3 regions of the Mesorhizobium sp. LMG17149 genome follow, and region 3 is predicted to be linked to each of the others. Evidence: predicted binding sites of a transcription regulator. Region 3 holds the regulator's gene; each other region holds the start of a gene.
The links. The regulator LexA, encoded in region 3, represses DNA repair genes until DNA is damaged. The targets are predictions, from matches to a motif close to TGTTCNNNNTGTGTTCNG.
Positions count from the first base shown of each region.

Region 1: a site for LexA is predicted at 4,688-4,705, ahead of NP945_RS20345 (helicase-related protein). Genes of this name have one in related genera too.
Region 2: a site for LexA is predicted at 4,969-4,986, ahead of recA (recombinase RecA). Genes of this name have one in related genera too.

Region 1 is NZ_JANIFL010000008.1:156,207-163,760, forward strand. It holds gene fdxA (ferredoxin FdxA) at 99-437, opposite strand; gene NP945_RS20340 (RNA-binding S4 domain-containing protein) at 672-1,058, opposite strand; gene NP945_RS20345 (helicase-related protein) at 1,075-4,500, opposite strand; gene phbB (acetoacetyl-CoA reductase) at 5,220-5,945, opposite strand; gene NP945_RS20355 (acetyl-CoA C-acetyltransferase) at 6,073-7,251, opposite strand; gene phaR (polyhydroxyalkanoate synthesis repressor PhaR) at 7,553-7,554, shown strand, end outside.
Region 2 is NZ_JANIFL010000015.1:106,282-113,835, forward strand. It holds gene NP945_RS29265 (cysteine desulfurase) at 1-651, shown strand, start outside; gene NP945_RS29270 (SUF system Fe-S cluster assembly protein) at 673-1,065, shown strand; gene sufA (Fe-S cluster assembly scaffold SufA) at 1,166-1,543, shown strand; gene NP945_RS29280 (GFA family protein) at 1,729-2,226, opposite strand; gene NP945_RS29285 (TfoX/Sxy family protein) at 2,318-2,641, shown strand; gene NP945_RS29290 (pseudouridine-5'-phosphate glycosidase) at 2,829-3,746, opposite strand; gene NP945_RS29295 (carbohydrate kinase family protein) at 3,822-4,766, opposite strand; gene recA (recombinase RecA) at 5,044-6,144, shown strand; gene alaS (alanine--tRNA ligase) at 6,441-7,554, shown strand, end outside.
Region 3 is NZ_JANIFL010000004.1:448,744-456,297, reverse strand. It holds gene NP945_RS11445 (ComEC/Rec2 family competence protein) at 25-2,487, shown strand; gene lexA (transcriptional repressor LexA) at 2,481-3,221, opposite strand; gene kynU (kynureninase) at 3,631-4,878, opposite strand; gene kynA (tryptophan 2,3-dioxygenase) at 4,950-5,786, opposite strand; gene NP945_RS11425 (AMP-binding protein) at 5,783-7,408, opposite strand.

The sequences.
Region 1 (7,554 bases), on a different contig from region 3:
GCTGCATACGCGAAGGCCACAGGTCAGCGCCGGCTGTCAAGCCGGTTAATGTGACGTGCCTCTTACCCAGCGTAATACCGGCCTTTGCGGCCGTGTTGTCAATCGCCTTCGCCGGGCTCGGCCGAGAAGTATTTCTCAAATTTGCCGGCCTCGCCGTCGAAGGATTTGGCGTCTGCCGGCGGTTCCTTCTTGGCGGTGATGTTGGGCCATTTCTCGGCGTATTCGGTGTTGACCTGCAGCCATTTGTCGAGGCCGGGTTCGGTGTCCGGCTTGATTGCGTCGGCCGGGCATTCCGGCTCGCAAACGCCGCAGTCGATGCACTCGTCGGGGTGGATGACGAGCATGTTCTCGCCTTCGTAGAAACAGTCGACCGGACAGACTTCGATGCAGTCCATGTATTTGCATTTGATGCAATTGTCGGTCACGACATAGGTCATCGGTCGGCTCCGGGACGTCCCATTTTGTTGGGCTTTTTCCGTCAGGTAACGCCTTTGTCGACCGCTTGCAAGGGTAGCCATTGCGGACGGTGCCGGTGTTTCCGGAATGGAATTCCAGACTGCAGGCCCGGCGGAAGTCAGTCATGTCCCGCAGAGCGTCTGTTTGCCGGGCTCAGTTCTCGCCTCAGGCGTGCCGTTGTCCCAGAACCACTGCGTGTTTTTGGACGCCAGGCATCAATCTTCGCCGAGCAATCGGTCGGTCTGGCGACGTTCCTTCTTGGTCGGGCGGCCGCTGCCGGCCTCGCGCAGCCCCGGAATTGCATCGGGAGGGGCTTCGCCCTTCGGTGCGGGCGGTGGCGACATATCCTCGTAGAGCGTCCGGGCCTCCTCGGCCGGGCCGCGTCGCGTACCGGCGCCGAGCACCTTCCAGATGAAGATGCGACGCTCGAGCGTGATGGTCAGGACGTCGCCTGGCTTGACTTGGTCGGAGGCCTGCGCTGCTTTGTCGCGATTGATGCGGACGCGGCCGGCGACGACCAACTTCGCCGCCAGCGAGCGCGATTTCACGGCGCGGGAGAAGAACAGCCATTTGTCGATGCGCTGGCGGCCTTCGGCAACCATCGAAGCGAGCCGGGTTCTACTTCTTCAGCTGGTCGCGGAGAGCGGCGAGCTTGGCGAAGGGCGAATCCGGATCGAAACGCACCGGGCGCTCCTCGCGCGGCTTCGGCTGGAAGGCCGGCTTGCCGCCTTGCGGGCCACCTTTGCCATCCGGCCTGCCACCCTTCCAGTCGGGACGGCCTTCGCGGCGGTCGGGACGTTCGCCCTGCGGCCTGCCATCACGTCGCTGTTCGCCTTCGGCCTGCGGCTTGGGCTTGAATTTCGAGCGGTCGAAGCGCGGCTTGCCGGCTCCATCGCGCCGTCCTTCATGGGCCGGGCGTTCTCCGGGTGCAGCAGCGGCCGGTGCGCCGGCGGCATCCGCAGGCGCATCGCTTCGGCCGCGCGCTTGTCCGTTGCGCGGGCGATTGTTCCTGCGGCTGTCATCGCGGTTGCGCGGGCGCTGTTCGAAGCGGCCCTGACGCCACAACAGGATGGGTTTTGGTGCTTCGGCTTCCGGCGCGGGTTCGCCGACAGCTGCTTCAGTCACCGCCACAGGTTCGTCCGGCGCGGCGTCCGTTGCGGGCGCGGCATTTGCCGCCAGGTCGGCCGTTGCGGCTTCTTCTGCCGCTGCGGCTTCAGTCTCGGCAGCTTCAGCCTCTGCCTGCGGTTCAGCCGGTGCCGGTTCAGCAGCAGCCTCGGCAACAGGCGCTTCGTCTTGCACGGTTTCGACCGGAGCGTCCGCCTGTTCTTCCACGGCAGGCGAAGCAGGTTCCGCCGCGGCGTCGGAGGTGATTTCGGCGGGAATTTCGGCCGCGGTTTCCGAAACGGCCACTGCGTCCGATGCCGGCTCCGACCCTTCGACGGCTGCCTCTGCTGCGGCATCCGTTGCCGCGGCTTCCGCCGCTTTGGCCTGCTCGGCTCGTGCAGCTTCTTCCGTCGCCAGTTTCGCCACCGCCGCTTCGCGGGCGGCGTTGTCCTGCGCTTCGAGCCGCGCCTTGACCTCGACGGCCGGCTTGGGCTCGGCACGATAGCCGAGACCCTTGAGAATTTCTTCCATGTCGTCCGCGGTGGCGCCGAGGATCGACATCATCGGCGGCGTCACCATGAAGGACTGGCCGTCATAGGCGCCGTCCGGGCGCTGGCCGAGGCCGGGCTTCCAGTTGGTCGCCGGACGGATCAGATCCGCCAACCGTTCCAGTATGTCGATGCGCACGGCGCGACGGCCGAGATTGCGGTAGCCGGCAAGCTTATAGAACGTCTTGTCGAAAGCAGGGTCGATCACCACCGAGGTGCGACCCGAGGCGAGCGCATGGACCACGTCACCAAAACCCGGCTTGTCCTTGCCGTCGTTCTTCAGCGCCCACAGCAGCGTCACCAGTCCGGCAGGCGCCGGCTTGATCAGCGCCGGCACGAAGACATGGTAGGCGCCGAAGCGCACGCCAAGCCGGCGAAGGGCGGCGCGGCCTTCCTGGTCGAGCGACTTCATCTCCTCGGCGATGTCGCGGCGGTTGATGAGGCCGAAATTCTCGACCAGCTGGAAGGCGATGCCGCGGCCGATGCCGGAAATCTGGTCGGCGTTTTTCAAGTCGACCAGCGGCTTCAGCAGCGACTCGATCTGGAAATTGACGAAACGCTCGGCACGCGCGGCAACCTTGTCGCGCGCCGGGCCGGTCAGCTGTTCGTCGGCCAGCAGCACCAGCCGCGGCTTCAGCGCGTCTTCGCCTGATACAAGCGTGCCGATCGGCGCGCCGATCCAGCGCAGCGTGCCGTCCGAGCCGAGCGCGATGTCGCCATTGGCGCAGGCGCCGAAGCGTTCGGCGCGCGATTCGAACTCGGCGGCCAGCGCCTTCTGGGCAGCGGTGCGCACCGCCTTGGCGTCTTCGCCGCCGACGGTCTGGTCGGCGGTGAAGCGGAACCCTTGCAACTCGCCGACATGGTGGCCTTCGACAAGGACGGTTCCGGTAGGGCTAATTTCGGCTTCAGGCATGGTATTTTCTCTAAGGCGCCGCATGAGGACGGAAGTCCTGCGGTCTACGAAGCGTTTCGTCAACCGCTCATGCAGCGCATCCGACAATCTGTCTTCGATTTCGCGCGTCTTTTCCTGCCAGTGTGCCTGATCGGCCAGCCAGCCGGGCCGGTTCGACACGAATGTCCAGGTGCGGATCTGGGCTATGCGATGCGACAGCGTGTCAATGTCGCCCTCGGTGGTGTCGGCGCGGCGCACCTGCTCGGCCATGTAATTCTCGTCGACATGGCCGTGGCGTGCGAGGTCCGTGTAGATCGAGGCAATGAGGTCGGCATGCTGCGCCGGCGCGATCCTGCGGTAGTCGGGCAGCGCGCAGGCTTCCCACAGCAGCGCCACGCGCTTGGCATTGGTGGTGAGCGCGCGAATGTCCTCGTCGCGCGATAGATGCTCGAGCGCCTGTGCATCGACGGCAGGCAATGCCCGCGTCAGTCCCTCGACCGGAGCGTTGGTCTCGATCGAGCGCTTCAGCGCGTCGAGGCTGGCAAAGTCGAAATGCGCGGTGCGCCACTGCAGCACCTTCACCGGATCGAAATCGTGGCCTTCGATCTTCTTGATCAGCTCTTCGTCGAGCGGGTCGACCTGGCCGGTGACACCGAAGGTGCCGTCGCGCAGATGCCGGCCGGCGCGGCCGGCGATCTGGCCGAGCTCGGCCGCGGTCAGGTTGCGGTACTGGAAGCCATCGAACTTGCGGTTCTGGGCGAAGGCGACGTGGTCGAGATCGAGATTGAGACCCATGCCGATGGCGTCGGTGGCGATGAGGTAGTCGACATCGCCGGACTGGAACAGCGCCACCTGGGCGTTGCGGGTGCGCGGCGAGAGCGCGCCGAGCACGACGGCGGCACCGCCCTGCTGGCGGCGGATCAACTCGGCGATGGCGTAGACCTCGTCGGCGGAGAAGGCGACGATTGCCGTGCGCCGCGGCAGGCGGGTCAGCTTCTTGGAGCCGGCATAGGCAAGATGCGACAGCCTCGGCCGCGTCACCACCGAGACACCCCTCAGCAGGCGCTGCAGGATACCGTGCATGGTGGCGGCACCCAGTAGCAGCGTCTCCTGGCGGCCGCGCAGGTGCAGGATGCGATCGGTGAAGATGTGGCCGCGCTCGAGGTCACCGGCGAGCTGCACCTCGTCGATGGCGACAAAGGCGGCGTCGGTCTCGCGCGGCATGGCCTCGACGGTGCAGACCGAATATCTGGCGCCCGGCGGCTGGATCTTTTCCTCGCCGGTGATCAGCGCAACCTTGTGGGCGCCGACCTTTTCGCAGACGCGGGCGTAGACCTCGCGCGCCAGAAGTCTGAGCGGCAGGCCGATGATCCCACTCTCATGCGCCACCATGCGCTCGATGGCGAGATGGGTCTTGCCGGTGTTGGTCGGCCCGAGCACGGCGGTCACGTCGCGGCCCGACAGGATCAGCGGCTCTGTGTGTTTGGGCTGGATGTTCATCAACCTAGAATAAGGCTTCTGGGACCTGGAAATAAGGCTTCTGGCCTCTGGTTGTCGGGAGCGTGCCTCAAATGGCGCGTATGACAGGCGACACATAGGGATTTCGGGCGCGAAGCGAAAGCGGAATGTTCCGCCGGCGGCGAGAAGGTGGTTTTGTCAAGCTTCCAATCGGCTGCGGATTAACGGATAGAACGAGTCTGGAACGAATCGGCGACGAATCAGTGACTCCTGCAGATTCAGCTTTTGTTCACGGCTACATCTGGATTTCGCGGCCGCGAGTCGCACCACATGCTGAATCGCTGAACTGGCCCGTTTCATGCTAAGAGGGTGTTGCCGTTAAGCTTTGCCTGGAAACAATCACGGTGGCTAGGCGCGCCTCGACCAACATGATGAAATTGTTGATCTTTCTTAACCTGCGTTAAGCAGTTGGGCAGGCGATTCCGGCTGTCGTCGTTAACGTTCGGCTCATAGCCGGAACGAATCGGCGACGAATCAGCGATGGCGCGATTTTCCCGATTTGTTCACCCCAATATCTTGTGTTGTGAACAGCTTATCCACCGAGAATCCACAGGTTACGAAGGAGCTTTTGCACAGGGCGGCTACCGGCTATTAACCTTCGCGTGCCGAATTGGGTCAGCTACGGTCGCGAGCACGTCAAAGGGACCGTGCCGGAAACGGGCCGATGTGCCGGCCCGTCGATCTCCTACATCGCCACGTCGTCAGGCGAAGTATTGGCCACCGTTGGCCGTGATGGTCGAGCCGGTGATGAAGCCTGCATCTTCGGATGCAAGGAAGACGACGCAGCGCGCGATTTCTTCCGGTTCGCCGAGGCGGCCGACGGGGATTTGCGGGATGATGCGGTCGTTGAGCACCCTCTCGTCGATCGCCTTGACCATCTCGGTGGCGATGTAGCCAGGGCAGATGACGTTGACGGTGATGCCCGCGCGAGCTCCCTCTTGAGCGAGGGCTTTGCTGAAACCGATGTCGCCAGCCTTCGCGGCGGAATAGTTGACCTGGCCGGCCTGGCCTTTCTGGCCGTTGATCGACGAGATGGTGATGACGCGGCCGAACTTGCGGTCGCGCATGCCGCTCCACAGCGGATGCGTCATGTTGAAGACGCCGGACAGGTTGGTGTCGATGACCTCTTTCCACTGCTCGCGCGTGATCTTGTGGAACATGGCGTCGCGGGTGATGCCGGCATTGTTGACCAGCACCGAGACCGGGCCGAGATCGGCCTCGACCTGCTTGATGCCGGCGGCGCAGGAATCATAGTCGGCGACCGACCATTTGTAGACCGGAATGCCGGTCTCGGCCTTGAATTTCGCCGCTGCGGCGTCATTGCCGGCATAGTTCGCGGCAACCGAATAGCCGACGGTCTTCAATGCGATCGAGATCGCCGCGCCGATGCCGCGCGATCCGCCTGTGACGATTGCTACCTTGGTCATGCGTGTTCCCTCCCTTTGGTCGGGAGAGCGAATAGGGAGTAGCGAATAGCGAGTAGGGCTCTACGTCCCGTCGCGCTGACGCAATTCTTCCCTATTGACTACTCCCTATTCGCTACTCACTTCTTTTTCAGAGTGCTTCGATACACATGGCGACGCCCATGCCGCCGCCGATGCACAAGGTGGCCAGCCCCTTCTTGGCGCCGCGCCGGCGCATCTCGAAGACCAGTGTGTTGAAGACACGGGCGCCGGAAGCACCGATCGGGTGGCCGATGGCGATGGCGCCGCCATTGACGTTGACGATCGAAGGATCCCAGCCCATGTCCTTGTTGACGGCGCAGGCCTGTGCCGCAAAGGCCTCGTTGGCCTCGACAAGGTCGAGATCGCCGACCGACCAGCCGGCCTTTTCCAAGGCCTTGCGCGATGCTGGGATCGGGCCGGTGCCCATAATCTGCGGATCGACGCCGGCGGTTGCCCAGGACACGATGCGTGCCAGCGGGGTGATGCCGCGCCTCACCGCTTCCGCCTCGCTCATCAGCAGCGCGCCGGCGGCACCGTCATTGATGCCGGAGGCGTTGGCGGCGGTCACCGTGCCGTCCTTGTCGAAGGCCGGCTTCAGCTTGGTCATGGCGTCGAGCGTGGCGCCGTGGCGAATGTATTCGTCCTGGTCGACGATGGTGTCGCCCTTCTTGCCCTTGATGGTGACGGCGACGATCTCGTCCTTGAACTTGCCGGCCTTCTGCGCGGCCTCGGCCTTGTTCTGCGAAGCCAGCGCGAACTGGTCCTGGTCTTCGCGGGTGATCTGGAACTGACGCGCGACGTTTTCGGCGGTGTTGCCCATGTGATAGCCGTTGAAGGCGTCCCACAGCCCGTCCTTGATCATGGTGTCGATCAGCTTGAAGTCGCCCATCTTTACGCCGGCGCGCAGGTGCTGGGCATGGGTCGAGAGCGACATCGATTCCTGGCCGCCGGCGACGATGACCTTGGCATCGCCGGTGGCGATCTGCTGCATGCCGAGCGCAATGGCACGCAGGCCCGAGCCGCAAACCTGATTGAGGCCCCAGGCTGTGGTTTCCTTGGGCAGGCCGGCATTGATCGATGCCTGGCGGGCCGGGTTCTGGCCTTGCGCGGCGGTCAGCACCTGGCCGAGGATGACCTCGTCGACCTCGCCTGGTTCGACACCGGCACGCGACAGCAATTCCCTGATGACGACGGCGCCGAGTTCATGCGCCGGGGTGGCGGCGAAGGCGCCGTTGAAGGAGCCGACCGGCGTGCGCGCCGCACTGGCAATGACGATGGAAGCGGACATTTTCTTCTCCAGACTTCAAGGGTGTTGCTCTGTCGTTGGGGACTTTTCTTGCCCTTTCCCAACCCCAAGTCAAACCGGAAATGGGCATGGCGCCCATGCGCCGCAAGCAGGCCGTGCCTTGCCAGGGCGACCATTCGTCCATTGCTGCGCAGCATATTTTGCCTGCTATGCAGCATTTAGTGATCCCGCACTGCACAAACTGCTTGGAATTGTGAAGCTTTTGCGCATATCCTCAAAAAAAAGGCACAATCGTTATCGGCGGCTTGCTCAGAGGCGCGCCGGTGTCCCCGGGAGGATGTAGAT
Region 2 (7,554 bases), on a different contig from region 3:
CATTCGCGTGGAATTCCCGTGCTGGTCGACGGCAGCCAGAGCGCTGTCCACATGCCGATCGATGTGCAGGATCTCGACTGCGACTTTTTCGTCTTCACCGGGCATAAGGTTTATGGCCCGTCGGGCATCGGCGTGCTCTACGGCAAGAAGGACATTCTCGCTGGCATGCGGCCCTTCATGGGCGGCGGCGAGATGATCGAGGAGGTGACGGAAGACATCGTCACCTACAACGAGCCGCCGCACCGCTTCGAGGCCGGCACGCCGCCGATCGTCCAGGCGATCGGGCTGGGTGCCGCGCTCGACTATATGGAAACGATCGGCCGCGAGCGCATTGCAGCCCACGAGGAAGACCTTAAGAATTACGCGCATGAGCGGCTGCGCTCCATCAATTCGCTGCGCATCTTCGGTGATGCGCCCGGCAAGGGCGCCATCATCTCGTTTGAACTGCAAGGCATTCATGCGCATGACGTGTCGATGGTGATAGACAGGCAGGGCGTTGCTGTCCGCGCCGGCACCCATTGCGCCCAGCCGCTGTTGAAACGGTTCGGCGTAACCTCCACATGCAGGGCATCGTTCGGCATGTATAATACCAGGGCCGAAGTCGACGCTTTGGCCGAGGCGCTTGAAAAAGCGCGCAAATTCTTCGGATGACGAGTTTTTTGGGTGACTACCATGGATGATGCAAGCATCGCTGCCGAGACCACTGCGGAAACCGTGCCCAATGCGCTGGTTTCGGGATCGGCTATTCCAGCCGACGAACTGGCGCGGCTGACCGACGACATCGTTTCGGCGCTGAAGACGGTCTACGATCCGGAAATCCCGGCCGATATCTACGAGCTCGGCCTGATCTACAAGATCGATATCGAGGACAATCGCTCGGTCAAGATCGACATGACGCTGACCGCTCCCGGCTGCCCTGTCGCCGGCGAAATGCCCGGCTGGGTGGAGAATGCCGTCGGCGCCGTCGAAGGCGTGTCCGGCGTCGAGGTCAACATGACCTTCGACCCGCCCTGGTCGGCCGACCGCATGTCGGAAGAGGCGCAGGTGGCGGTGGGTTGGTACTAGCGTCGAGCCTGGCATACTTGCGCCAGGGATAAAACTTCACCATTTTAGGTGAGGAATCATTCGGCAGGCCTTGAACCTGCATGGAATGGAAGGAAAAAGAATGGGACGCTTCGCCGTCATCACCATGACCGAAAAGGCCGCCGACCGGGTGCGCGAGATTGTCGCCACCCGTGAGAATGCGCACGGCATCCGCCTCGGCATCAAGAAGGGCGGCTGCGCCGGCATGGAATATACGGTCGATCTGGTGACCGAGCCCAACACCAAGGACGACCATATCGAGCGCGACGGCGCGCATGTCTATGTCGCACCGGAAGCAGCACTTTTCCTGTTCGGCACCGAGATGGATTTCGAGCAGACGACGCTGCGCACCGGCTTCACATTCCACAATCCGAACCAGAGCTCGGCCTGCGGTTGCGGCGAATCCGTCGAACTCAAGCCGGCCGACCTGAAGGCACTGGCAGAAGCTCGCGCTTCCTGAGTTTTTCCTTCGCCCCGTTGACGGGGAGAAGGTGTCACGAAGTGACGGATGATAGGCAGCGCCGGCCTCTCCAAAGTTAGCGCCGCTCCTCATCTGCCGGCGTTCGTCGTTCGAAGGCCAAGCAATTGGCTTTTCGTCCGCTGCGCGGATCACTCCTCACCTCCCCGTAAACGGCGCGAAGAAATTCACTCCACCCACATGCCCGTCCGCTTGTGCCAGTCGGCGATCGATTCCTCGGGATAGATGTCGAAGACCTTGTCATGCTTGCCAACCACCGGCTCCACCCAGTTCGCCTTGTATTTCAGCATGAGGTGCACCTTGCTTGGCGGAATGGGTAAATCGCTGTCGATCGCCGAAGCGAAGGGATGCACCAGCTCCGGCCATGTCGGGTCGTAGAGCCAAAGGGCTGAGCCGCATTTCTTGCAGAAATTGCGCTCGCCGGTTGAGATTTCGCAATGCGGATGCTCGTCGTCCTCGATCTCCGCCCGAAAGACGCCGAGGCTGCGCTTGCCCCTGATGTTCAGTGTTTCGTTGTCGGCACCGAGATTGATGGCAAACCCGCCGCCGCCCTGCTGCTTGCGGCAGATCGAGCAGTAGCACAGCATGAATGGCGCCGGCGTGTGGCTCACCACCTCGAAACGGACGGCATTGCAGCGGCAGGAGCCTTTGAGCAGCACGGGCATAGCGGGAAACTCCGATCGACCTCACACAACCTGTCAGCATGATTTTGGTTGCGGCGATGACAAGGCCAAACGCCGGTGACATGATCGCGGCATGGACAATGAGCGCATCGCCGAACTGTTCGAGGGCCTCGGTCCTGTCAGCATCCGAAAACTGTTCGGCGGCAAGGGCATCTATTTCGACGGCGTCATCGTCGCCATCGTGCTGCGCGGAGAATTGCTGCTGAAGGCCGACGAGCAAAGCGCGCCCGAGTTCGAGGCCGCCGGCTGCACGCAATGGACCTATACCGGCTCGCGCCACGGCAAGCTGGTCGCCATGCCCTACTGGAGCGTTCCAGACAGCGCTTTCGATGATCCCGACGAGATGACGATCTGGGCACGCCGGGCCTATGAGGCGGGGCGACGGGCGGGGAAGTAGATTCCCGCAAGCTCGAGGCCACCCCCTCATCCGTCCGCTTCGCGGCCACCTTCTCCCCGAGGGGAGAAGAGGTCGACGTCGGCGCTGCAAGCTCCTCTCCCCTCGGGGAGAGGTCGGATTGCCCCGAATTGTTCTTTGCAATTCGGTCTTGGGAATCCGGGTGAGGGGGAACCTTCGCTGCGCGACCCTAAAGCGCCTTGGCAATCCTCGCCGCCAGCCGCGCATTATTCTCGATCAGCGCGATGTTCGTCTTCAGGCTCCTGCCGCCAGTCAGTTCGAGAATCTTTCCCAGCAGGAACGGCGTCACCGCCTTGCCGGTCACGTTGAGCGCCTCGGCGGCCTTCTGCGCGGCCTCGATATAGCCGGCCATCTCCTCAGCCGGGATTTCGTGGTTTTCCGGCACCGGATTGGCAATCAGCATGCCACCGGCGAGCCCCAGCGCTGCCCTCGTCTGGTAGAAATGCGCGATCTCTTCCGGCTCGTGCAAGGTCAGCGGCGCGCGGAACGGCGAATGCCTGGACCAGAAGGCCGGCATCGTCTCGCAGCCAAGGCCGACCACCGGCACGCCGCGCGTCTCCAGCACTTCCAGCGTCTTTTCGATGTCGAGGATGGCCTTGGCGCCGGCCGAGACGACGATGACCGGCGTGCGCGCCAGCTCGTCGAGATCGGCGGAAATGTCAAAACTCTTTTCGGCGCCCTTGTGCACGCCGCCGATGCCGCCGGTGGCGAACACTTTTATGCCGACCATATGCGCCGCGATCATCGTGGCGGCGACCGTGGTGCCACCGGTACGCCCTTGCGCCACGGCAAAACCGAGATCGGCGCGCGACAGCTTCATGGCGTCGCCCGTCATCGCCAGCGATTCGCGCTCGCCGTCCGAAAGCCCGATCTTGATGCGGCCGCCAACCACGGCGATCGTCGCCGGCACGGCGCCGCCATCGGTGATGATCTTTTCGACGTCGGCCGCCATGGCGCCATTGTCGGGGTAGGGCATGCCATGGGTGATGATGGTGCTTTCCAGCGCCACCACCGGCCGGCCGGCAGCCAGAGCCTGCGCCACCGGCGCGTGGATGTCGATGAGGGGGCGGGCGGTCTCAGGGGTCATCAGGGTCTCCAATCCGGAATGCGGCGCGTCCGTGGGGACATCAGGCAACATCGCGGCACTATGAATTCGCCGGTCTCATGCCACTTCCCTGGCATCCGGCACAAGAGCCAGCGCTTCCGCGAAGCTTGAGGCGGTGAACTCGGGAACGGCGTTGGCGCTTTCGATGGCAAGCGTCGCCCCGGCGATGCCTTCGCGCAGGGCCACCCGCAGCGGCAGTCCGCGCAGCAAGGCAGCGACCGTTGCGCCCGCCAGCGCATCACCGGCCCCGGTGACGTCAGCGACCTTTCGGGGATTGGGCGGCATGATCGAAAAGGCGCCTGTTTCATCGAACCCCAGCACGGGCGCCTCGCCCGCCGTGACCACGCCACTGACGAGGCCGCTGCATCGCAACCCGTCGACGACCTCGCGCTGCCTGGCATTCGCGGCGACGCCGGCCAGCACCATGGCCTCGCGCCGGTTCATGAAGACCAGCGAGAGCTCCTTCAGCACCGGTATCAACCGCACCGCCTTGGCCGGCGAGATGGCAATGGCGAAAACCGGCTTGCCCGCGGCGAGCGCGACCAGCCGTTCCAGCGCCGCCGTCGGCAGGTTGGCGTCGCAGAACACGGCATCGGCGGCCGCGATTGCTTCGCGCACCCTGGAGCGGCGAATCTGTTTGGGAAAGGCCAACTCATAGAGCGCCATGTCGGCGAAGCCGACGATCAGCTCGCCCTCGCTGTCGATCAGCGCCGTGTAACTCGGCGTCGTGCGGTCGAGGAAGACCGCCGACAGGTCGGTAATGCCTGTCTCGGCGATGGCTCGCGAAACGGTTTCGGCAGCGGCATCGCCGCCGCGAACCGACATCAGCGACGCGGAGACGCCGCGCCGCACGGCGCTGCGCAAAGCATTGAAGACGCCGCCGCCGACATCCTCGCGCATTGTGCCCGGATTGGAGGCGGCGGGCACGTAAGCGCCGGACACCTGGCCGCGTCGGTCGATATGGGCGCCGCCTATGGCCAGTATTTTCGCGGATTTCAGCATGCCGGCGATATGACCTTTGTTATTCCAGCCGCACAAGCGCTAGGTGCGACGGAGCTTCGCATGCGAGGCGGCGATTCGGCAGGTCGAAACAACCGAGCCGTCTGGCCCAACGTGCGGTGCATTCCTGATCGAATCTTTGGACAAAAAAAGAACAAATCCGGATATTGTTTGTTTTTCAGATATTTGACCCCTCTTGCCAAATGAGAACAAAAAAGGTACAAATAGGCAGGGATTACGGATTGTCCGGCCTTCATTGACGACCAAGGGGTGATGTATCATGGCTCAGAATTCTTTGCGGCTGGTAGAGGACAAGGCAGTGGACAAATCAAAGGCTCTGGATGCGGCGCTGTCGCAGATCGAGCGGGCTTTCGGCAAGGGCTCGATCATGCGGCTCGGCGCCAACGATCAGGTCGTCGAGATTGAAACGGTGCCGACCGGCTCGCTTGGCCTCGACATCGCGCTTGGCGTCGGTGGCCTGCCGCGCGGCCGCATCATCGAGATCTACGGGCCGGAAAGCTCGGGCAAGACGACGCTTGCCCTGCACACCGTTGCCGAAGCCCAGAAGAAGGGCGGCATCTGCGCTTTCGTCGATGCCGAGCACGCGCTTGACCCGGTCTATGCCCGCAAGCTTGGCGTCGATCTCGAAAACCTTCTGATCTCGCAGCCTGACACTGGGGAGCAGGCGCTGGAAATCTGCGACACGCTGGTGCGCTCCGGCGCCATCGACGTGCTGGTGGTCGATTCGGTCGCGGCGCTGACGCCACGCGCCGAAATTGAAGGCGAGATGGGCGATTCGCTGCCCGGCCTGCAGGCCCGCCTTATGAGCCAGGCGCTGCGCAAGCTGACCGCGTCGATTTCGCGCTCCAACACCATGGTCATCTTCATCAACCAGATCCGCATGAAGATCGGTGTCATGTTCGGCTCGCCTGAAACCACCACCGGCGGCAATGCGCTGAAATTCTACGCTTCGGTGCGCCTCGACATCCGCCGCATCGGCTCGATCAAGGACCGCGACGAGGTTGTCGGCAACCAGACCCGCGTCAAGGTGGTCAAGAACAAGCTGGCGCCGCCCTTCAAGGTGGTCGAATTCGACATCATGTTTGGTGAGGGCGTCTCCAAAACCGGCGAACTGGTCGATCTCGGGGTCAAGGCTGGTATTGTCGAGAAGTCTGGCGCCTGGTTTTCCTATAACTCGCAGCGTCTCGGCCAGGGCCGCGAAAATGCCAAGCTGTTCCTGCGTGACAATCCCGACACGGCACGCGAGATCGAGTTGTCGATCAGGCAGAATGCCGGGCTGATCGCCGAAAAATTCCTCGAGAATGGCGGCCCTGAGCGCGGCGATGATGACGGTTTCGAGGAAGAATCCGGCGCGATGTAACAGCTTCGTGCGCGATGCCGGCCGGAGTTCGGCCATAATCGCGTTCTATTATCTCAGGCTTATGTAATCGAGTTCCGCGTTATTGCGTTTCGAAACCGCCGGCCCAGTGCCGGCGGTTTTGCGTTTCGGCGGCGGAACCAGGCCGGGTCGAACGGCCGGCAAAGGCCGTGGATTGGACCAATTCCGTGTTTCTGGACAGGGTGAAGCGCGGCGGCTAAAAGGCCAAGTCCTAATCTTCTAAGACGCAGAGCCCATTTCCGCCGGTTTGCCGGCGGCTTTTCCAAAAAGGCAGCATCATGAGTGGCGTGAACGAAATCCGGTCGACATTTCTCGACTACTTCCGCAAGGAGGGTCACGAGATCGTCGCGTCGAGTCCGCTGGTGCCGCGCAACGACCCGACGCTGATGTTCACCAACGCCGGCATGGTGCAGTTCAAGAACGTCTTCACCGGTCTGGAGAAGCGGCCCTATTCGCGCGCCTCGACCGCCCAGAAGAGCGTTCGCGCCGGGGGCAAGCACAACGATCTCGACAATGTCGGCTACACCGCGCGCCATCTGACCTTCTTCGAGATGCTCGGCAATTTCTCCTTCGGCGACTATTTCAAGGAGCGCGCCATCGAGCTTGCCTGGAACCTGATCACCAGGGAATTCGGGCTGAACAAGGACAAGCTGCTGGTCACCGTCTATCACACGGATGACGAGGCGGCCGGCTTCTGGAAGAAGATCGCCGGTTTTTCCGACGACCGCATCATTCGCATCGCGACCTCGGACAATTTCTGGGCGATGGGCGACACCGGACCGTGCGGGCCGTGCTCTGAAATCTTCATCGACCGCGGCGAACACATCTGGGGCGGCCCTCCCGGCAGCCCGGAGGAGGATGGCGACCGTTTCCTCGAATTCTGGAACCTGGTGTTCATGCAGTATGAACAGGTGACGAAGGAGGAGCGCATCGACCTGCCGCGCCCCTCGATCGACACCGGCATGGGCCTGGAGCGGATGGCGTCCATCCTGCAAGGGGTGGAAAGCGTCTTCGAGACCGATCTGTTCCGTCACCTGATCGACGCGGCCTCGTCCGCGATCGGGCATGGTCCCGACAAGGAGACGGTCGCGTCCTACCGGGTCATTGCCGATCATCTGCGCTCGTCCTCCTTCCTGGTGGCGGACGGCGTGCTGCCTTCGAACGAAGGCCGGGGCTATGTCCTGCGCCGCATCATGCGCCGGGCCATGCGCCATGCGCAGCTGCTCGGTGCCAACGAACCGCTGATGTGGAAGCTGGTGCCGGCGCTGGTGCGCGAGATGGGCCAGGCCTATCCGGAGCTGCTGCGCGGCGAACAGTTGATCACCGAGACGCTGAAGCTCGAGGAGACCAGGTTTCGCAAGACGCTGGTGCGCGGCCTCGGCCTGCTCTCCG
Region 3 (7,554 bases):
TCGAGGGCGCAAGGGGCAGACCCGATGGCTGGACGAGGCTGGGGCTCGGATCAGGGCGAGGACGCTGCCATCGGCGTCAGCGAACGGTCCCTGTTTGCGCCTCGGCCAGCCCCATTACCGCCGCCATCGCCCCTTGTGCCGGATCCCGGCAAGGCGCCCTTGCAAGCGGATGTCGCCGCCTCTGTTCCTGTTGCCGAAACCGGCAGGATCGTTCGCGTGCGCCGGCAAATCAGCCTGACATCACTGCCTCGCCTGCGCCACAGCGTGAACACGGCGGCGAGCCTGGAACTCGACCGGGGCGTGGCCTTCCTGCTGGTGCCGGTCTGCCTGGCGATCGGAGCGATCGGCTATTTTTCGCTGACGGCTGAACCCGACTTTGCGAGACCTGTCGCGGTTGTCATCTTGACGGGGATCTGTGCGCTGGTCTCGCGCTCATGGCCAAAGACCCATCTGTGTTTCATGGCGGCGCTTTTGTGCGCCCTAGGACTGCTTGCTGCCAAGGTCGAGACGTGGCGTGCGGGCACACAAATGTTGGGCTCGGAAATCTCGACGCAGGTGACCGGCCGCGTCGTCTCGCTCGACCGGATGGAAACTGGCCGTATCCGGCTGACCATCGACGTGACGTCGACCGCAAGACCGAAACTGCGCTATGCGCCGGAACGGGTGCGGCTTTCGGCACGCAAGATCCCGGCTGACGTGACCGCAGGCTCCCTCATCACTGGATATGCCAAGCTTTTGCCGCCGACTGGGCCGGTGCGGCCGGACAGCTATGATTTCTCCTTCGACAGCTATTTTGCCGGCATCGGCGGCAGCGGGTTCTTTCTCGGCAACCCCAAGCTTGTCGTCAGCGATGATGGCGACATGCCGCTGCCGGCCCGAATTTCCTCTAGCGTGGAAAATGCCCGCGAGGCCATCGCCGACCATATCAGGGCGAGCGTCGGCGGCGCCGAAGGCGAGATCGCCGCGGCGCTGATCGTCGGCGTGCGCGCCGGCATTCCCGATGACATCAATGAGGCGATGCGACGTACCGGCATCTACCACATCATCTCGATTTCGGGACTGCACATGGCGCTGGTCGCAGGCACCATCATGGGCTTGCTGCGCGGCGCCTTCGCCTTGTTTCCCGACTTTTCCGCGCGTCGCCCGGTCAAGAAGTATGCCGCCGTCGCCGCACTGTTCTCGATCGCGGCCTATCTCATCATCTCTGGAGTCGTCGTTGCCGCCGAGCGCAGCTTCATCATGCTGGCGGTGATGCTGATTGCCGTGCTGTTCGATCGAGCAGCACTCACCATGCGCAATCTGGCGATCTCGGCGATCGCCGTCATCGTGGTGTCGCCGCATGAGGTGGTCGGCCCGAGTTTTCAGATGTCGTTCGCCGCGACCGCGGCTCTGGTCGGCGCCTATGCCGGCTGGGCCGATCACCGCGCGGGAAAAGCAAGACCGCCGCCCCCAAAGCGATCCATGCCCGGTTTCCTGACGCGAAAGTTCGTGCTCGCGGCAACCGGCCTTGCCATGACCTCCATCATCGCCGGCAGCGCCACGACGCTGTTTGCCATCTGGCATTTTCAGCGTGTGTCGCCGCTCAGCCTGTTCGCCAATCTGGCGGTTATGCCGATCGTTACCGTCGTCATGTTCCTGGCTGTCGCAAGCGCGCTGCTGATGCCTTTCGGATTGGATTGGCCGGCCCTCTACCTGATGGGCAAGGGTCTGACGGTGATGATCGCCATATCGGGTTGGATCTCCGAACGTTCGCCTGTCGATGGGGTTGGGCTGATTTCGCAGCAATCTGTCCTGCTGGTGACAATTGCCCTGGTCATCGCGACGATGGCGACAACTTGGCTGCGGCTCGCTGCTCTGCCATTCGCGCTGGCAGGCTTGCTGACCGTCTCGGATACGCGCACGCCGGATGTGCTGATCTCGGAAGACGCCCGGCTGGTGGCGTTGCCGATCGGTGGCGGCGAGCTTGCCGTCAGCCGGGAACGGCCGAACGAATTCACCGTCGACAACTGGAAACGCGCCCTGACATCAGAAACCATCGTCGTGCCAGAGGTGTTCGACAAGAGCGATGGGCAATTCGACGTCGCGGACGCCGTTGAGCTACCGCCGGGATCGCCGTTCTATTGCTCCTCAGGCGTTTGCGTGGCCAGGCATATGTCCGGTGCGATCATTGCCTATGTCGAGGACCGCAAGGACACCTGGAAAGCCTGCGGCTTCGCCGAGCTGATCGTCATCAATGACGCCACCGCCTATGACGCCTGTCACAATCCGCTGGTTCTCGTCATCACCAAGCGGCAACTGGCTCGCAAAGGCAGTGCCGCCGTCTTCTTCGATCGCCAATCGGCGACCACGCCGGCGACAATCAGCTTCGCGGTGAACAGCCCATATCGGCCCTGGCACACGCAACGCAAATACTCTCGTGAGGCGAGGGGGCTGGCACCCTTCAAGAAACCCGAGAAGCCAGCGGCCAACCCGCAGCCGCCTCAGTAGCGGCGGATGAGGCCGACGAGCTTGCCTTGCACCTTGACCCTGTCTGGGCCGAAAATACGGGTTTCATAGGCCGGATTGGCGGCTTCGAGCGCAATCGAAGCGCCCTTGCGGCGGAACCGCTTCAGCGTCGCTTCCTCTTCATCGACCAGCGCCACGATGATCTCGCCGGGGTTCGCCGTGTCGGCATTGCGGATGATGACGGTGTCGCCGTCGAAGATACCGGCCTCGATCATCGAGTCGCCCTTGACCTCCAGCGCATAGTGGGCGCCGCCCATGATCATGTCCGGCGGCACGGAGATCGAATGCGTCTGATGCTGGATGGCATCGATCGGCACACCGGCGGCGATACGGCCCATGACCGGGATCGACACGGCGGAGACCGCATCGTCATCATTGCCGGGCGAGGGCATCCGCGAAGGCGCCGGCTTGATCTGCCGGCCAAGGGCACCACCCTGACCGAGACTGCCCTGGATGACGCTTGGCGAAAACTTCTTTGCCGCGTTGAGGCCGGGCGCGATGGAGTCCGGCAATCGCAGCACTTCCAGCGCCCGTGCCCGGTTGGGCAACCGGCGAATAAAGCCGCGCTCCTCAAGTGCGGTGATCAGCCGATGAATCCCGGATTTGGAGGCAAGGTCGAGCGCCTCCTTCATCTCGTCGAAGGATGGCGGAATGCCGCTCTCCTTCAGGCGTTCATGGATGAACATCAGCAGTTCATGTTGCTTGCGTGTCAGCATGGCGGCCCCCAGATTACCTGAAACCAGAATCGAAAAACAAACCCAGAACAAACACTATCTGTTCCAGTTGTGTTCTGCAACCGTTTAAAGTTTAATGAATTTGTTAAGGCTGCTGAAATTATTTGGGCTTGCCAGCGGGTCGCGATCGACAGGCGCCAACCACGGCAATGCGCCTGCTCACATTGAAACCATTATGGTTAATGACCTGTGGCTCATCCTCGACCCAAGGCTTGGCATCATCTGCCGATCGACCTCCACAAGGGACGCTATCAATCTTCGGGACGTTCGTTTGCCGTGAACGAAACGGAGCCAAAACGCCAACGTCTGTTGGCATTTGTGGCTGGAATTCAGCCCTCCGTCATCTGCCGGGCAGTGAGGGCGGCGACGGCAAATCGCGGAGATCGTTGCGTCAGGTAACGGCTTCCTTGACGGCGAAACGCTGGTCCTTCCATGCGCCCGTGCGCAGAATATCCTCCAGCACCTCAACCGCCAGCCACACATCCTTGTAGCCGACATAGAGCGGCGTGAAGCCGAAACGGATGGTCGATGGCGCGCGAAAATCACCGATGACGCCGCGCTCGATCAGCGCCCGCATGATTTGATAGCCGTGATCGTGAAGGAACGACACCTGGCTGCCGCGCCTGGTCGCGTCGCGGGTGGTCTCCAGCGTGAGGCCATAGGCGCCGCACTTTGCTTCGACGAGCTGGATGAACAGTTCCGTCAGCGCGACGCTCTTTTTTCGCAATGCCGCCATGTCGACGTCGTTCCAGATGACAAGCGCGCCTTTGAGCGCCCGCATCGACAGGACAGGCTGGGTGCCGCACAGAAAGCGGCGGATACCGGTGCCGGCAACATACCCCCGTTCGAAGGCAAAGGGCCGCGCATGGCCCCACCAGCCGCTGAGCGGCTGGCTGATATCGCCGTGATGGCGCTGCGCGACATAGATGAAGGCCGGTGCGCCCGGACCGCCGTTGAGGTACTTGTAAGTGCAGCCGATGGCGAAATCGGCATTTGCCTGATCGAGCTCGACGGGCAGGGCGCCGGCGGTGTGGCATAGATCCCAGACGATCAGCGCTCCGGCCGCATGAGCCTTGCGCGTCAGCGCCGCCATGTCGCGCAGTTCACCCGATTTGTAGTTGACGTGGTTGACCAGCACCACCGCGACGTTTTCGTCGATCAGCTCTTCGATGGTGGGCGCGTCGACGCCCGCGAGGCGCAGCAGGACGCCGTCCCGTGTCGAGGCCACGCCTTCGGCGATGTACAGGTCGGTGGGGAAACTGTCACCCTCGGCGACGATGACCGACCGGCCCGGCCGCATCTCCAGCGCCGCATGCAGCACCTTGTAGATGTTGGTCGACGTCGTGTCGCAGACGACGGTCTGGCCGGCCGCGGCTCCAATCAGGCGTCCGAGTTGATCGCCGAGTTCGATCGGCATCTCGAACCATCCGGCCGTATTCCAGGCTCGGATGAGGTCCTGGGCCCATTCCTGGGTTGCCGCCTGCTGCAGCTCGCCGAAAACGGCATGAGACGCTGCCCCCAGTGAATTGCCGTCGAGATAGATCACCCCCTCCGGCAGAATGAAACGGTCGCGCATGGCCCGCAGCGGATCTGTGGCATCCATCGCTTCGACTGCGGCGAGATCAGGAAATCCACTCATGGTCAGTCAGTCCCCGGTTGTTCGCGAAGGGTGTTCCGCCGCCGCGTGTCGCTGTTTTCATTTCGACGATGTCAGAGCCGGGTGCGGACCGTCCACAGTTCCGGGAACAGCACCACCTCGAGCATCTTCTTCAGATACGAAGCACCCGACGTGCCGCCGGTGCCGCGTTTCAGACCGATGATGCGCTCAACCGTGGTGACGTGGTTGAAGCGCCAGCGGCGGAAATAATCCTCGAAGTCGACCAGCTTCTCTGCCAGTTCGTAGAACATCCAGTAGCGCTGCGGATCGCGGTAAATGGTTTGCCAGGCGACCAGCACCTCTTCGTTCTCGGTTCGCGTCTCACGCCAGTCCGTGCGCCTGGCATCGGCACCGATGTCGAATCCGTTGCGCGCAAGCAGCAGCAGCGCTTCGTCGTAGAGCGATGGTTCGGTCAGGATCGCTTCCAGCTTTCCGCTCAGGTCGGGCCGGTGCTTGTGCGGCCCGAGCATGGCCAGGTTGCGGTTGCCGGCCATGAACTCGATGGCGCGATACTGCCAGGACTGGAAACCCGAGGACTGGCCGAGCGCGTCGCGGAACTCGGTGTATTCGCTCGGCGTCATCGTCCGCAGCACATCCCAGGCATTGTTCAGCTGCTCGAAGATCCGCGCAACGCGCGACAGCATCTTGAAGCTCGGCTCGAGCCGGTCGGCGCGGATGGAACGGATCGCGGCGCCGATCTCGTGCAGAGCGAGCTTCATCCAGAGTTCGGAGGTCTGATGCTGGATGATGAACAGCATCTCGTCATGCGCCGATGACAGCGGCGTCTGGGCCTCCAGCACTTTCTCCAGGTGCAGGTAGTCGCTGTAGGACATGCGCTCCTTGAACGACATCTGGGCGCCTTCGGACGCCGGATCGTATGGCTCGCTCAATCGATTTTCTCCGTGCGCAGCCGGAAGCGCTGGATCTTGCCGGTCTGGGTCTTGGGCAGGGCGGCGATGAATTTTACCGATCGCGGATATTTATAGGGCGCGATCATTGCCTTGACATGGTCCTGCAGGCGCTTGGTGGTGAGGGCGTCGGGCGCGACGCCCTGCACCAGCACGACATGCGCCTCGACGATCTGGCCGCGCTCGGCGTCCTCGGCGCCAATGACAGCGCATTCGGCGACATCCGGATGCGACAGAAGTGCGGCCTCGACCTCGGGTCCGGCAATGTTGTAGCCGGCGCTGACGATCATGTCGTCGGAGCGGGCGGCGAAATGGAAGAAGCCGTCCTCGTCCTGCGTGAAGGTATCGCCGGTGAGGTTCCAGCCGTCGCGCACGTATTCCTTCTGCCGGTCATCGGCCATGTAGCGGCAGCCGGTCGGTCCGCGCACCGCAAGCCTGCCGGTCGCGCCGCGTGGCACCTCGCGCATCTCGTCATCGACGACGCGCGCCTCGTAGCCGCCCACCGGCTTTCCGGTCGACGCGGGCTTCATGTCGTCAAAACGGTTGGAGATGAAGATGTGCAGCATCTCGGTGGCTCCGATGCCGTCGAGGATCGGCTTTCCGGTCTTTTGTGTCCACTCTTCGAAAACGGGAGCAGGCAAGGTTTCGCCGGCCGAAACGGCGACGCGCAGCGATGACAGGTCGGCACCTTCATCCATGGCCTTCAGCATGGCGCGGTAGGCAGTCGGCGCGGTGAAAGAGATCGTCGCTTTGTAGGTCTCGATGATGTGGATCATGTTGGGTGGCGTCGCCTGCTCCAGCAGCGTCGCCGCCGCACCGAAGCGCAGCGGGAAGATGGCGAGTCCGCCAAGGCCGAAGGTGAAGGCCAGCGGCGGCGAGCCGACGAAGATGTCGTCCGGCGTCACCTCCAGGATTTCGCGGGCGTAGGCGTCGGCGATGATCAGCAGGTCGCGGTGGAAATGCATCGTCGCCTTCGGAACGCCTGTTGTGCCCGAGGTGAAGCCGAGCAGGGCAACATCGTCGCGGCCGGTGTCGACTGCGGTGAACGTCACCGGCTTGTCGAGAGCGGCACGATCGAGTTCAGCATCATGGTTGGCGGTGCCGTCGAAACCGATGACCTGCTTGAGGAATGCGCTGTCCTTGGCGCAGGCGGTCATCTCGTCCATCAGCCTGGTGTCGCAGAGCGCGACGGTGATCTCGGCCTTGTCGACGATCTTGGCGAGTTCGCCGGCGCGCAGCATCGGCATGGTGTTGACGACGACGGCGCCAACCTTGGTGGCAGCCAGCCAGCAGGCGACCATTGCGGGGTTGTTGGCCGAACGGATCAGCACCCGGTTGCCGGGCTCGACCCCATAATTCTCGACCAGCGCGTGGGCCAGCCTGTTCGTCCAGTCGGACAGTTCCTTGTAGGTGCGGCGGCGGCCATTGCCGATCAGCGCGGTGTGGTCGCCCAGGCCTTTCTCGACCAGCCTGTCGGTCAGTTCGACACCGGCGTTGAGGCGTTCGGGATAGTCGAAGCCGTCGAGCAGGATTTCAGGCCATTGCTCCGGCGGCGGCAGGTGATCGCGCGTGAACGTGTCGATATGCGCTGAAGGCCCAAGCATGTCGCCGCTCTCCTGTCTGCTGGACGGCCAGTGCGCGAGGCGCCTGACCAGTGATCTGAAGGTCCTGCTTTTTTTGAGGAGGCTTCGTGCCGCAAGTCGCGCCTTGCTCGACGCCACCCGAACGGGGTGACCATTTGCAGGCTTCG